One region of the Streptomyces sp. NPDC059582 genome, then DNA from elsewhere that is predicted to be linked to it. Evidence: riboswitches for the same ligand, from Rfam matches in the RefSeq annotation. Region 1 holds a riboswitch; each other region holds the start of a gene.

Region 1 (3,448 bases):
GGCAGTCTGCCGGGTGACCAGAATCTCTTCAACGGCTCGACCAGCCGTCTGAAGGTGTTCGCCCGGGGCTACTAGCCCTGCCGCGTCCGGGCCGCCGCTCCCGAACGAAAGCACAGCTCTTCGTTTACGACACCCTGACGCCCGTCTCAGTTCACCTTCCGTTCATCCAGGTTACCTACGTTCGTCCAGCCAATGACTTCGAAAGATTGCCTGGGTAAATGGAAAACTTCTCGCTGATCCTCGCGATTGTGGTGGTAACCGCACTCGCGTTTGATTTCACGAACGGTTTTCATGACACCGCCAACGCGATGGCCACGACCATCTCGACCGGTGCGCTCAAGCCCAAGATCGCGGTGGCCATGTCCGCCACGCTCAACCTCGTGGGCGCTTTCCTCTCCGTGGAGGTCGCCAACACGATCTCCAAGGGTCTCGTCGACGAGACCGGCATCCGTCCCGAGGTCATCTTCGCCGCCCTGGTCGGCGCGATCCTCTGGAACCTGCTGACCTGGCTGGTGGGCCTGCCCTCCAGTTCCTCGCACGCCCTGATGGGCGGTCTGATCGGTGCCACCATCGCCTCCGCGGGCACCGGCGCCGTCCACGGCGACGCGCTCGTCACCAAGGTCCTGATCCCGGCCGTCGCGGCCCCGATCGTCGCCGGCGTCGCCGCGCTGCTCGCCACCCGGCTGTCGTACAGGCTGGGCAGGAAGGCCGACGGCGAGGCCGCAGCGAAGGGCTACCGCGCGGGCCAGATCGCCTCGGCCGGCCTGGTCTCGCTGGCCCACGGCACCAACGACGCGCAGAAGACGATGGGCATCATCACCCTCGCCCTGGTCGCCGGCGGCGCCGTCGCGCCCGACTCGGACCCGCCCGTCTGGGTCATCCTCTCCGCCGGTCTCGCCATCGCGCTCGGCACCTACCTCGGCGGCTGGCGCATCATCCGCACCATGGGCAAGGGCCTGACCGACCTTCAGCCGCAGCAGGGCTTCGCCGCCCAGACCAGCGCCGCGACGGTCATCCTGGCCTCCTCCCACCTCGGCTTCTCCCTCTCCACCACCCACTCGGTCTCCGGTTCGGTGATGGGCGCGGGTCTCGGCCGCAAGGGCGGCGTCGTGCGCTGGTCCACCGCGACCCGCATGTTCGTCGCCTGGGCCCTGACCCTGCCGGCCGCCGCGCTGGTCGGTGCCCTCGCCGAGTCCGTGACGGACCTCGGCAGCTGGGGCACGGCCGTCGTCGCCGTCTTCCTGATCGCCTCAAGCGCCGCGATCTGGAAGATCTCCCGGCGCGAGGTCGTCGACCACAGCAACGTCAACGCCCCGGAGCAGCCGGCCGGTGTCGTGACCACGGCCATCGCCGCGGTCACCCCGCCCCCCGCGGGCACGGTGACCGCGGACCTCACGGCCACGATCCCCGCCCCCGCCACCACCGTGTCCGTCCCCGCCCAGGCCACCGCCGCGTCCGTCGCCGACCCGGCGACCCCGCCGGCCGCCGCCGTCTGAACCCCCCGCGCACCCGGTTAAGAAGGAAGCATCACCATGAACATCGACTGGGCGACCCTGGGTTCCGTGTTCGGCGTCAGCCTCGTGGTCACCGTGGCCCTCGTGGCCCTGTTCACCCTCGGCATCATGGGCCTCTCGCGCCAGGAACGGGCCTCCGCGCAGGGCGGGTCCGCCGCACTGGCCGTGACGGGCGCCTACGCCTGCTTCGCGGCCTGCACCGCCGCGGTGGCCTACGGGATCTACCTGATCGTCGCCTGACCCGCGCTCACGCGCACACCGTTCTCCAAGGGGCGGGAGGAACCCACCGGTTCCTCCCGCCCCTCCCCACGTCCAACCGCCTTCACACAGACGGCACCTGCCTCTCGTGTGGGGCTGCCCACACTCCTCCGTCCCAGGTCAGCAGCAAGTTGACGGCCCTTCCGGGCCCGTGGTGGACTGCCCGAGCCATATACGGAGGCAGAAGAGGAAGCCGGTGCGAATCCGGCGCGGTCCCGCCACTGTCACCGGGGTAGTAAGCCCCGGGAGCCAGGAACTCTCGCCGCCGGTCTCGTCGAACCAGGGCGCGGACACCCTGAGTGAGGACATATCGCCATGCTCGGCTGCCGATCGAGTCTCAGCACCACATCGTCGTCCGGTACCGCCGCGATCGGCTGAACCGATGCGTGCCGACCGCGTCTTCGCGTACGGCGCCACCGCCGGCCTCCTGGGCGACCTGTTCCTCGGCGATCCGCGCCGCGGGCACCCGGTCGCGGCGTTCGGGCGGGCGGCCGGGGCCGTCGAACAGATGCTGTGGCGGGACCACCGGGGCCGGGGCGCGCTGCACACCGTCGTGTGCGTCGGCGGCGCCGTGGCACTCGGGGCCGTGGCCACCCGCGCCGTGCGTTCCTCCACCGCCGCCTCCGTGGCCCTGACCGCCACCGCCACCTGGGCCGTCGTCGGGGGCACTTCACTCGCCCGCGAGGCCGGGGCCGTCGGACGTGCGCTGCGAGCCGGGGACGTCGACGGTGCCCGCGCCCGGCTGCCCCATCTGTGCGGGCGCGACCCGCAGGCCCTGGACGCCGACGGGATCGCCCGGGCGGTCGTCGAGTCGGTCGCCGAGAACACCTCCGACGCCGTCGTCGGCGCGCTGGTGTGGGGAGCCGTCGGCGGGGTGCCGGCCCTGCTCGGCTTCCGGGCCGTCAACACCCTCGACGCCATGGTCGGCCACCGCTCGCCCCGCTATCTGCGCTACGGGTGGGCCTCCGCCCGGCTCGACGACCTCGCCGGCTGGCCGGGCGCCCGCCTCACCGCCGTACTCGCGGCCGTCTGCGGAGACGATCCGCGGGGGGCCGTACGGGCCTGGAGGGCCGACGCGGCCAGACATCCCAGTCCCAACGCCGGCCCCGTGGAGGCCTCGTTCGCGGGGGCCCTCGGCGTGCGGCTCGGCGGCACCCTCTCCTACGCCGGGCGCGTCGAGCACCGGCCCGTCCTCAACGGCGCCGACGGGCGGCCCGTCCGGGTCACGGACATCGACCGGGCCGTACGGCTCTCCCGTCGCGTCGGCTGGCTCGCGCTCGGCGTCAGCGCCGCCGCGCGACTCCTCGTGAAGGGGCGTACGTCATGAACGGTGGTCTCCTGGTCGCCGGCACCACCTCCGACGCGGGCAAGAGCGTCGTCACCGCGGGGATCTGCCGGTGGCTGGTACGACAGGGCGTCAAAGTGGCGCCCTTCAAGGCGCAGAACATGTCCCTGAACTCGTTCGTCACCCGCGAGGGCGCCGAGATCGGACGCGCCCAGGCCATGCAGGCACAGGCCGCGCGCGTCCAGCCGACCGCGCTGATGAACCCCGTGCTGCTCAAGCCCGGGAGCGACCGCAGCAGCCAGGTCGTCCTCATGGGCAGGCCCGTGGGCGAGATGACCGCGCGCGGCTATCACGGGGGGCGGCAACAGGCGCTCCTCGGGACCGTCCTCGA
Region 2 (3,448 bases), on a different contig from region 1:
CGTGCCGGGCGGCGCCGGCTCGGCGGTGTGACAGGGGGCCGGGTGGTCCGTCCCGGTCGGCCTGCTCCGCCGGTGGCACTCGGCGCGGCGACCAGGGCCTCCAGCGCCTGCAGCAGTCGCTCGGTCGGCTTCGCCTGATGGGCGAGGACCCGAACGCGGGCGCTCTGGCCGCCGATCTGCCGTCGGCCGGCCATGAGTTGCTCGTACTCCACCGGGGTCAGGGCGACCGCCTCGTGGCCGCCGAGCGTGATGCGGCGCGGCTGCGGCTGTCTGCTCACTCGGGTCCTCCGCCGCTCGCCCTTGTCGTCTCCGGGTGATCGGGCCGGGTCGATGCGTCATGTCCATGGTCCGAGTCGTCGGTGTCCGGAGAACGCGAGAGGGCCCCCGGACGGTTCCGCGGGCCCTCTCGTGTTCCGGGTGTCCGGCTCATTCAGTTGGAGGCGGCAACAGCCCGCCCTGGTGCGACGGTCTCCGGCTTGGGGTGCAGCAGCCGTTCGGCCAACTCGCCGAACACGAGGCCGAATCCGGCCCACAGAGTGACCTGCATGGCGAGCGCGGACACCCGGAAGCGCCACAGCAGGGCGGCCGGGAAGTCGCCCGGCACCTCGTTGATGACGGGCAGGAACTCGTAGGCAAGGCCGATCACCACGGCGAAGACGAGCATGGCGACGACCGTCGCGTGCCAGGTGCCCAGCGCCGGCGCGAGCCGCTTGCCGAGGATCGTGGCGCCGACGGCCAGCAGCACGCTGAGGACCATCATCAGGAAGTACAGCGTGGTCCGCTTGCCGATGGTGTCGGGGTCGCCGACGGACGGCGGGTTGGCCGGGTACTTCAGGAACGGCACGACGTACACCGCGAGCAGTGCCACGCCGGACAGCAGCAGGGCCGTGGCCCGCGCGGAGAAGCGGCCGACCCGGCCGAGCGCGAAGCAGTAGGCGAGCGCGGCGATACCGCCGAACGCGATGCCGTAGACCAGGACGCCGGTGGCGAGACCGGCGGTGGACTGGAGGGAACGGGAGACCAGTTCGACCTCGTGCTCGTGCGCCGGGGCGTGCGCCTCCTCGAAGCCGATGGCGCTGTCGACGCTGGGTTCACCGAGGAAGTAGGCCACGATCAGGGTCAGCACGCCGGCCGCGAGGCCGGCGAACATGCCCCGCACGAGAAGGTTTCTTACGGTTGCGGAGTTCATGGGTCTGCGGCGTCCCTCGGGTCAGTGGCAGGGGAAGCCGAGAAGGTGGCGGGCGTCGTGCACCCATTCGTGGACTTCCGCGCCGGAGACGACGGAGGTGGCACCCTGCTCCGCGCCGACGAAGTACAACAGGACCAGCATCAGGATGCCGAAGAAGACCGCCCAGGGAGCGATCGCGGCGATCGGCAGTTTGGCGGGAAGAACAGGGGCGGTTGCGGTCGGCTGGGCGACGTGCTGCGCCATGGCAGGGCCTCCTTTGGGAGTTCGCGTCCCATCTCGGTGGTGCACATGACGACGGCTACGGGTCTGACTCACGGGCCGCCCCGGCGGGGCTGCTCGCTCACAGTGGCGCGACCGTGCCGGACTTCCACCGGCTTCCGTTCTGTCGTCGTCGATACCGGACCGACGGTACCGCCTGGCGCGAACATGGCCAAGACCGGGCCACCCGCGTGATCTTCGTCTCGCGGTCGGCGGCCCGGCCCTCGTCACGTGCGGGCGGCCTTCCGGCCGATGGGCGCGACAGCGCCGCTCACCAGGCCGCCTCCGGCGGGACGTCGGGTCCGGCGAGGCCGAGTTCCCGCTCGCCGAGGGGGGCGAAGAAGCGCGCGACGTCGGCGTCGGTGACCTCGGCGAGGGTGGCCGGCGACCAGTGCGGGGCGCGGTCCTTGTCGATGACCTGGGCGCGGATGCCCTCCACCAGGTCCGGGGTGGACAGGGCCGCGCAGGAGACGCGGTACTCCTGGTCCAGGACCCGTTCCAGCGGGCCGAGCCGGGGGACGCGGCGCATGGCGGCCAGGGTGGCCTTCAGGGCGGTGGGCGACTTGGCGAGCAGCGTCTCTGCGGCCTCCTTGGCGGCCGAGTCGCCGTGGGCGAGCAGCCGGTGGACGATGTCTTCGACCCTGTCGGCGGCGTAGCAGTCGTCGATCCACTCCCGGCGTCCCGCCAGTTCCCCGGGCGGTGGCGGCTGCGCATGACGCGCCAGGACGTCCCGTACGGGCAGTTCGGCGAGGTCGCCGACGAGGTCCGGCAGCGCGGCGGACGGTACATAGTGGTCGGCGAGTCCGCACAACAGGGCGTCGGCGGCGCCGATCTGCGTTCCGGTCAGCGCGAGGTGGGTGCCCAGCTCGCCGGGCGCCAGGGCGAGCAGGTAGGTGCCGCCTACGTCCGGCACGAAGCCGATCCCGGTCTCCGGCATGGCGATCCGGGACCGCTCGGTGACGACGCGGACGCTGCCGTGCGCGGAGAGGCCGACGCCACCGCCCATGACGATGCCGTCCATGACGGCGACGTACGGCTTGGGGTAGTGGGCGATGCGCGCGTTGAGGCGGTACTCGTCGCGCCAGAACGCGGCGGCGGCGGTGCCGTCGCCGTCGCGGGCGTCGTCGTGGACGGCACGGATGTCGCCCCCCGCGCACAGTCCGCGCTCCCCCGCGCCGGTGATGACCACGGTCTCCACGGCCGGGTCGTGCTCCCAGGCGGTGAGCGCCGCGTCGATGCGGCGCACCATCGCGTGGTCCAGGGCGTTGAGGGCCTTGGGGCGGTTGAGCGTGATGTGGGCGGCTCGTCCGGCGGTGCGCAGCAGGACGGTTCCCTCGGTGTCACTGATCTCGTTCACACCGGCCATCCGAACGCCTCCGTCAGGCCGCGGGCCACGATGACGCGCATGATCTCGTCGGTTCCTTCCAGGATCTGGTGGACACGCAGTTCGCGGACGATCTTCTCAGTGCCGTGCTCGCCGAGGTGATCGTGGCCCCCGTGCGGCCGGAGCGCACGGTCGCGGGCCGGCCACGGCGCCGGGGCGAACGGTCCGGCGCGGGGGACATCCGGCGCGCGGGACGTCCGGCGCGCGGGACATCCGGCGCGCGGGACATCCGGCGCGCGGGACATCCGCTCCGGGGCAGCGTCCGGCGGGCGGGCCGCACGGCTCACGGCCCGAACGGGCCGCTCACGACCGCCGATTCCTCCGGCGGCGCGATCCGGGTCGCCTCGTCCGCCGTGTGCTGCTCGAACTGGGTGCGGTACAGCTCCGCGTAGCGGCCGTCGGCCGTCAGGAGCTGTTCGTGGGTGCCGCGTTCCACGACGCGGCCCGACTCGATCACCAGGATCTGGTCCGCCGCCCGCACCGTGGACAGCCGGTGGGCGATCACGATCGCGGTGCGGCCCGCCAGGGCCTCGGTGAGCGCCTCCTGGACCGCCGCCTCCGAGGTGTTGTCGAGGTGGGCGGTGGCCTCGTCGAGGATGACGACCCGCTGGCGGGCC
Region 3 (3,448 bases), on a different contig from region 1:
GCACGCGTGTCCGCCGCTGTGCCGGGCCGTGCGGCCAGGGAGTGTTTCGAAAGTCCCGTCCGGCCCGCGACGCCTGGCACGGCACCGCGCCGCGTTGTCGGGATCATCCGCGTACGCCCAGTACGCGGACGACTCTCCGCCTTGCGACGCACCGCACCAGACGCCGCGAGCCCCGCCCTCCGGGCGAACGACGCTGCTTCCGAAACACGCCCTAGTCACGCCCGCGCCGCCGGACCTGCCAGAACGCCGCCGCCGCCAGGACGGCCACCGTCGCGCAACCGGCCGTCAGGCCCACCGACGGGCCCCCGCCCGTGGTGTGCTTGCTCGCCGCCGCGGTCGCCGTCGCCGTGCTCTTCGGCTTCCCGTTCGCCGACACCTGCTCGCCGCAGCCCTGTTCCGGGTAGCCCGCGATCGCGCACAGCAGGGCGTTGGTGTCGTAGCGCAGTGGCCTCGCGACCGCTGCCAGGGCCTCCGCCGTGGTCGCGGCGGAGGCTACCCGGGCGCAGGCCGTCCGGCTCACGGGCGGGGTCTCGCCGGAGGGCGCGTCGGACGCCGTACCGAAGTCGATGACCAGGGCGACCCGCTTGTGGCCGTCCCGGGCCGGTGTCCTCGCGCAGATCGTCGCGAAGTCGGCCGTGCCGCGTGGCCGGGTCGCGTCCTGGGAGTCCGCGCTGACCGCGAAGCGGAAGCCCTGGACGTCGCCGTCCGAGGGGCGCGCGGTCGACGGGCCCTGGGTGGCGTACGTCCAGCCCTCGCCCGCGCGGTCCCAGAAGGACCAGTAGCGGTAGCCGGTGGCCTGCGCCTGGCCGGCCGCTCCCAGCAGGGGGAGCAGGACGGCCAGGAGCAGGACGGCGGCGGCACGGCGGCGGCTCACGACCGGCGCTTCCTGACGCGGCCGAAGAGCAGGAATCCGACGGCGACGACGACGGCGAGCAGGACGCCGCCCGCGATCCACACGACCTTGCCGGTGCCGGAGGAGTCGGAGGCCGCCGAGCTCTTGGAGTCGCCGGCGGCCCCGGAGTCCTTGGCGTCGGGTACGAACACGGGGCCCGGGCCGGTCGCGTCGAGGAGCTTCACCAGGTCCTGGCCGCCGAAGTCGCGCGGGTCGTGGCCGGCGGCGTTCGCGGCGAGGATCAGCTGCGCGTACGCCGCCGGGCCGCCCTGCTGCGCCCACTTCGCGGAGTCGGCCTGGAGCCAGCGCACGGCCGGGACCGCGGCCTCGCCCTGGTGGGCGGTCGCGAGCGCGACGACCGCGTCGGCGGTGTTGCCGTAGTCGGGCTGGTCGTCGGCGCCGGGCAGCGCCGACGTCAGGTGGCCGTCCGAGGCCAGCTCCTTGGCGAGGTAGGCGGCGCCGTTGCGAGCGGCCTGCGCGGCGTCGGCGGCCGCGTCCTTGCAGGTGAGGTCGGTCGCGTTCGGCTGCGGGTCGGCACCCGCCAGGCCCTTGCCGAGGGCGGCGACCACGGCTGCCGCGGTAGCGTCCGCGTTGGCCGTGAGCGCGCCCTTCTTGTCGGGCTGGTAGGCGAAGGCGCCCGCTCCGTCGCCGGTGCAGGGCAGCGCGAGCTTCAGCAGGGCGTCGTACGGGGACTTGCCGCCCTTGCGGACGTCCTGCGGCTTCTCGCCCGTCGCCGACAGCGCGCCGACGACCACGGCGGTGGAGTTGGCGTCGCTGGCGCCGCCCGGCGCGTAGCCCCAGCCGCCGTCCGCGTTCTGCACGGACTTCAGCCAGGCCACGGCCTTGCCGGTGACGGGGTCGTGGTTGCCGAGCGCGGCGAGGGCCTGGACGGCGGCGGACGTGCTGTTGGTGTCGACCATGAGCTTGGCGTCGCAGGCCTTGGCGGTGTCGGCGCGGAACGCGGCGAACGACCCGTTCGCGCACTGCTGCCCGATCAGCCAGGCGATGGCCGACGAGGCGGGCCGCACGCCCACGGTGTCCTGCGCGAGCAGGGCGAGGGACTGCCGCCAGACACCGTCGTACGTGGGGTCGGTGCGGCCGTAGAGGCCGGTGGGTATCGCCACCGACGGGGACGGGGACGGGTCGGCGGCGACGGCGGGCGTGGCGGCGCCGATCACGGCGGCGGCGGCCAGGACCGCGGCGCTGCGGCGGACGTTCATGATCGGCGGGTGCCTCTCCCTGTGGGGAGCCGGGCGACGCGGGGCACCCCCGGGCGGCTCGGCTCCGTAGACCTCGACGGTGCCGTGCACCGGCGGACGGCCGGTGCGCGTAAGCCGGTCACGAACCGTACGGAGCGATCCGGCTCGCCACCCTGCGGTGGCTCACGGCTGCGGGTCAGCGCCGGAATTGCACCGGCTTCCCCCCGTACGGGTGTGATGACGACGCCGCCACTCTACCGGCCCGTAGGAAAGGGCCGAGGGGCGGCTGTGAGGGCGGGCGGACGGGTGGCGGCCCGGGCGCGGGGCGGCTTCGCCACGGGGCGAGCGGTTCGCGCCGTCCCGTACGGGTCACACCGCTATGTAAGGGTCACACCGCCACGTACGTCACCGGCTCGCTCCCCGTCACCGACTCCGCCCGTCCCAGTTTCACCAGTCGCCGCAGATGGGCCTCGGCCTCCGAGACCGCGATGTTCCGTGATCCGTAGGGGATCTGGTCCCAGGGGCGGTTCCACTCCATGCGTTCGGCGACCTGCCACGGGGTGAGGGGTTCGGCGAGCAGGGCGAGCAGGCCGTCGAGCCGGTCCTCGTGATGGGCCAGCAACTCCCGTACGCGGGAGGTCGCGTCGGTGAAGGTGTACTGGTGGGCCGGGAGCACGTCGGCGGGGGCGAGGCGGCCGACGCGTTCGAGGGAGTCGAGGTAGTCGCCCAGCGGGTCGGTGACGGTGATGTCGTCCGGGTCCTCGTACAGGCCGATGTGCGGGGTGATCCCCGGGAGCAGGTGGTCGCCGGAGAACAGGCGCCCGTGGCCCGGGAGTCGAGAAGGGTGCTCCTCCTCCAGGTGGAGGCAGACATGGCCGGGGGTGTGACCCGGGGTCCAGACGGCGCGCAGCCGGCGGCCCGGCAGGTCGAGCAGTTCGCCGGGGACGATCTCCCGGTCGGGCAGGGCGGGGGAGAAGCCGGGCAGGGTGCGACGGGGGCGGGCGGTGCGCAGCGGGGCCACGTGCTCCTCGGGGGCGCCGGCGGCGGCGAGCTTGTCCCGCATGTACGTGAACCAGCGGTCGGGGCGGGTCTCGCGGGTCCTGCGGACGATGGAGATGTCCGCCGCGTGCATCGCGACCCAGGCGCCGGAGGCCTCGCGCACCCGGCCGGACAGACCGTGGTGGTCGGGGTGGTGGTGGGTGATCACCACGCCGTGGAGCCCGGCGACCGACGTGCCGCAGGCGGTGAGGCCCTCGGCGAGGGTGTCCCAGGACGCCGGGTCGTCCCAGCCGGTGTCGATCAGCACCGGGCCGCGGTCGGTGTCGACGACGTACACGAGGGTGTGGCCGAGGGGGTT
Region 4 (3,448 bases), on a different contig from region 1:
ACGTGACGACGTCGGACTTCGTGCGCGGCCGCTTCGGCTCCAAGGGCCTGTCCCTCGCCGTGGCCGTCACCGGCATCCTCGCGACCATGCCGTACATCGCGCTCCAGCTGGTCGGCATCCAGGCCGTCCTGGACGTGATGGGCGTGGGCGGCGGCGAGAACACCAACTGGTTCGTCAAGGACCTCCCGCTGCTCATCGCCTTCGGCGTGCTGGCCGCGTACACCTACTCCTCGGGGCTGCGCGCTCCCGCCCTGATCGCGTTCGTGAAGGACACCCTGATCTACATCGTGATCGCGGTGGCCATCATCTACATCCCGATCAAGCTCGGCGGGTTCGACGAGATCTTCAAGGCGGCGGGCGACAAGTTCACCGCGGCCGGCGCGGGCGGGGTCGTCCCCGCCGAGGCGGGCCAGTGGACGTACGCCACCCTGGCCCTCGGCTCGGCGCTGGCCCTGTTCATGTACCCGCACTCGATCACGGCGACGCTGTCCAGCCGCAGCCGTGAGGTGATCCGGCGCAACACCACGATCCTGCCGCTGTACTCCCTGATGCTGGGCCTGCTCGCGCTGCTCGGCTTCATGGCGATCGCGGCCGGCGTCAAGGTCACCAACGGGCAGCTGGCCATCCCGCAGCTGTTCGAGAACATGTTCCCGGACTGGTTCGCGGGCGTGGCGTTCGCGGCGATCGGCATCGGGGCGCTCGTCCCGGCGGCGATCATGTCGATCGCGGCCGCGAATCTTTTCACCCGCAACATCTACAAGGACTTCATCAAGCCCGACGCGACACCGCAGCAGGAGACGAAGGTCTCCAAGCTGGTCTCGCTGCTGGTGAAGGTGGGGGCCCTGGTCTTCGTCCTCACGATGGACAAGACGGTCGCCATCAACTTCCAGCTCCTGGGCGGCATCTGGATCCTCCAGACCTTCCCGTCCCTGGTCGGCGGCCTGTTCACCCGCTGGTTCCACCGCTGGGCGCTGCTCGCGGGCTGGGCGGTCGGCATGCTCTACGGCACGCTCGCCGCGTACGGGGTCGCCTCGCCCACGCAGAAGCACTTCGGCGGCTCGGCGAAGGAGATCCCGGGGATCGGCGAGATCGGCTACATCGGCCTCACGGCGTTCGTGCTGAACGTGGTGGTGACCGTGTTCCTCACCTTCGTGCTGCGCGCCTTCAACGCCCCGGACGGCGTCGACGAGACCAGTCCGCAGGACTACACGGCGGACGCGGGCGATCCCGGCGTGCAGGTGGAGCTGCCGCCGGCGACGGCGGGTTCGGCGCACTAGGCGTCGCCCCGGCGGAAGAACACCGGAGGCGTCCGGGCAGAAATCCGGCTCCTCCGGTGTTGCGGACGTGAGGTCAAGCGGCTGGGCCGATCGGCCCGGCCGCCCTTCGCCGCGCCTGTCACCGGTCCGTGAGTTGACGCTCTGACACGCTCCGAAGCCGACACGACACAACATCTGGTGGTGCCACCGCAGCCCGGCACAAGATGTATGCTCATGCTCGCTGTCGCCGCAGGGGAATCCGGTGCGAATCCGGAACTGTCCCGCAACGGTGTACTTGTGTATGTCCGTCCCAGAACGGACACGCACTCGAGTCAGTCCGAGGACCTGCCGACAGCGCGCCCGGCCGTCCGGTCCGGGTGCCCTGACGTCCGGGCCTCGTGGAATGGGTCGGTGGACGCGACGCCCCCGTGCGCTCGTGTACTGCCCGCTGCCCTCCGCGAGGTCCCCGTGCCGAGCGAGGGAGAGCCCCCACGTGACCATCGCGCCAGCCGATCCGGCTTCAGCCACCCCGGCGAGGGAGATCGACGGTCCTGGTACCGCGCTGCTGCGGACCCTGACCGAGCTGACCGCCGACCTCCCCGACGCCGACCCCGGCCGGGTCGCCGCCGCCGCGCTGCGCGGCCGGTCCGCGCGCGCGGACGAGACGGAGTTGCGCGAGCTGGCCACGGAGGCGGCCGCGGGGCTCATCTCCGAGGACCCCGCCTACTCGCGGCTGGCAGCCCGGCTGTTGACCGTCGGCATCGCCGCCGAGGCCGCCTCGCAGGGTGTGACGACGTTCACCGAGTCCGTCACCGTCGGGCACCGGGAAGGGCTCATCGCCGACCGTACGGCGGAGTTCGCGCGCGTCCACGCCACCCGTCTCGACGCGCTCGTCGACCCGGACGGCGACGACCGGTTCGGCTACTTCGGCCTGCGCACCCTGCACAGCCGCTATCTGCTGCGGCACCCGATCACCCGCAGCGTGATCGAGACGCCCCAGCACTTCATGCTGCGCGTGGCGTGCGGCCTGGCCGAGGACGACACCGTCCACGCGCTGGACCAGGTGGCGGCGCTCTACCGGCTCATGAGCCGCCTCGACTACCTCCCGTCCTCGCCCACGCTCTTCAACTCCGGTACGCGCCACCCCCAGATGTCGTCCTGCTACCTCCTCGACTCGCCGCTGGACGAGCTGGACTCCATCTACGACCGCTACCACCAGGTCGCCCGGCTCTCGAAGCACGCCGGCGGCATCGGTCTGTCGTACTCCCGGATCCGCTCGCGGGGTTCGCTGATCCGCGGCACGAACGGGCACTCCAACGGCATCGTCCCGTTCCTGAAGACCCTCGACGCCTCGGTCGCCGCGGTGAACCAGGGCGGGCGGCGCAAGGGCGCGGCCGCGGTGTACCTGGAGACCTGGCACTCCGACATCGAGGAGTTCCTGGAGCTGCGCGACAACACGGGTGAGGACGCCCGCCGTACGCACAACCTCAACCTCGCGCACTGGATCCCGGACGAGTTCATGCGCCGGGTGAACGCCGACGCGCAGTGGTCCCTCTTCTCCCCCGCCGACGTACCCGGGCTGGTCGACCTGTGGGGCGAGGAGTTCGACGCGGTCTACCGCGAGGCGGAGGCGGCGGGCCTGGCGAAGAAGACGATCCCCGCCCGCGATCTGTACGGCCGGATGATGCGCACCCTCGCGCAGACCGGCAACGGCTGGATGACCTTCAAGGACGCCGCCAACCGCACCGCCAACCAGACGGCCGAGCCGGGCCACGTGGTCCACTCCTCCAACCTCTGCACGGAGATCCTGGAGGTGACGGACGACGGGGAGACGGCGGTCTGCAACCTGGGCTCGGTCAACGTGGGCGCGTTCGTCGTCGCCGGTGACATCGACTGGGAGCGGCTCGACGAGACCGTCCGCACCGCGGTCACCTTCCTCGACCGGGTGGTCGACATCAACTTCTACCCGACCGAGCAGGCGGGCCGCTCGAACGCGAAGTGGCGTCCCGTGGGCCTCGGCGCGATGGGGCTGCAGGACGTCTTCTTCAAGCTGCGGATGCCGTTCGACTCCCCGGAGGCCAAGCGCCTCTCCACCCGGATCGCCGAGCGCATCATGCTCGCCGCCTACGAGGCCTCCGCGGAGCTGGCCGAGCGCAACGGCCCGCTGCCGGCCTGGGAGAAGACCCGGACCG

What was found. Region 1 has a riboswitch for cobalamin ahead of ACFV0T_RS24070 (cobalamin biosynthesis protein). Riboswitches for the same ligand answer to the same signal wherever they lie in the genome.
Region 2: linked by a shared signal. The riboswitch ahead of ACFV0T_RS04605 (CbtB-domain containing protein) and the one ahead of ACFV0T_RS24070 (cobalamin biosynthesis protein) in region 1 are both predicted to bind cobalamin.
Region 3: linked by a shared signal. The riboswitch ahead of ACFV0T_RS21395 (prenyltransferase/squalene oxidase repeat-containing protein) and the one ahead of ACFV0T_RS24070 (cobalamin biosynthesis protein) in region 1 are both predicted to bind cobalamin.
Region 4: linked by a shared signal. The riboswitch ahead of ACFV0T_RS30505 (ribonucleoside-diphosphate reductase subunit alpha) and the one ahead of ACFV0T_RS24070 (cobalamin biosynthesis protein) in region 1 are both predicted to bind cobalamin.

The regions. Positions count from the first base shown of each region.
Region 1 is NZ_JBHWCC010000029.1:54,936-58,383, forward strand. It holds gene ACFV0T_RS24055 (lysozyme) at 1-75, shown strand, start outside; gene ACFV0T_RS24060 (anion permease) at 219-1,496, shown strand; gene ACFV0T_RS24065 (hypothetical protein) at 1,533-1,754, shown strand; cobalamin riboswitch at 1,911-2,054, shown strand; gene ACFV0T_RS24070 (cobalamin biosynthesis protein) at 2,155-3,099, shown strand; gene ACFV0T_RS24075 (cobyric acid synthase) at 3,096-3,448, shown strand, end outside.
Region 2 is NZ_JBHWCC010000003.1:222,026-225,473, forward strand. It holds gene ACFV0T_RS04595 (hypothetical protein) at 138-317, shown strand; gene ACFV0T_RS04600 (CbtA family protein) at 431-1,189, opposite strand; gene ACFV0T_RS04605 (CbtB-domain containing protein) at 1,211-1,432, opposite strand; cobalamin riboswitch at 1,468-1,620, opposite strand; gene ACFV0T_RS04610 (enoyl-CoA hydratase/isomerase family protein) at 1,719-2,795, opposite strand; partial or broken gene ACFV0T_RS04615 (acyl-CoA dehydrogenase family protein) at 2,801-2,965, opposite strand; gene ACFV0T_RS04620 (ABC transporter ATP-binding protein) at 3,115-3,448, opposite strand, start outside.
Region 3 is NZ_JBHWCC010000024.1:83,298-86,745, forward strand. It holds gene ACFV0T_RS21390 (SCO2322 family protein) at 212-874, opposite strand; gene ACFV0T_RS21395 (prenyltransferase/squalene oxidase repeat-containing protein) at 871-2,112, opposite strand; cobalamin riboswitch at 2,228-2,363, opposite strand; gene ACFV0T_RS21400 (MBL fold metallo-hydrolase) at 2,480-3,448, opposite strand, start outside.
Region 4 is NZ_JBHWCC010000044.1:6,748-10,195, forward strand. It holds gene mctP (monocarboxylate uptake permease MctP) at 1-1,277, shown strand, start outside; cobalamin riboswitch at 1,439-1,624, shown strand; gene ACFV0T_RS30505 (ribonucleoside-diphosphate reductase subunit alpha) at 1,750-3,448, shown strand, end outside.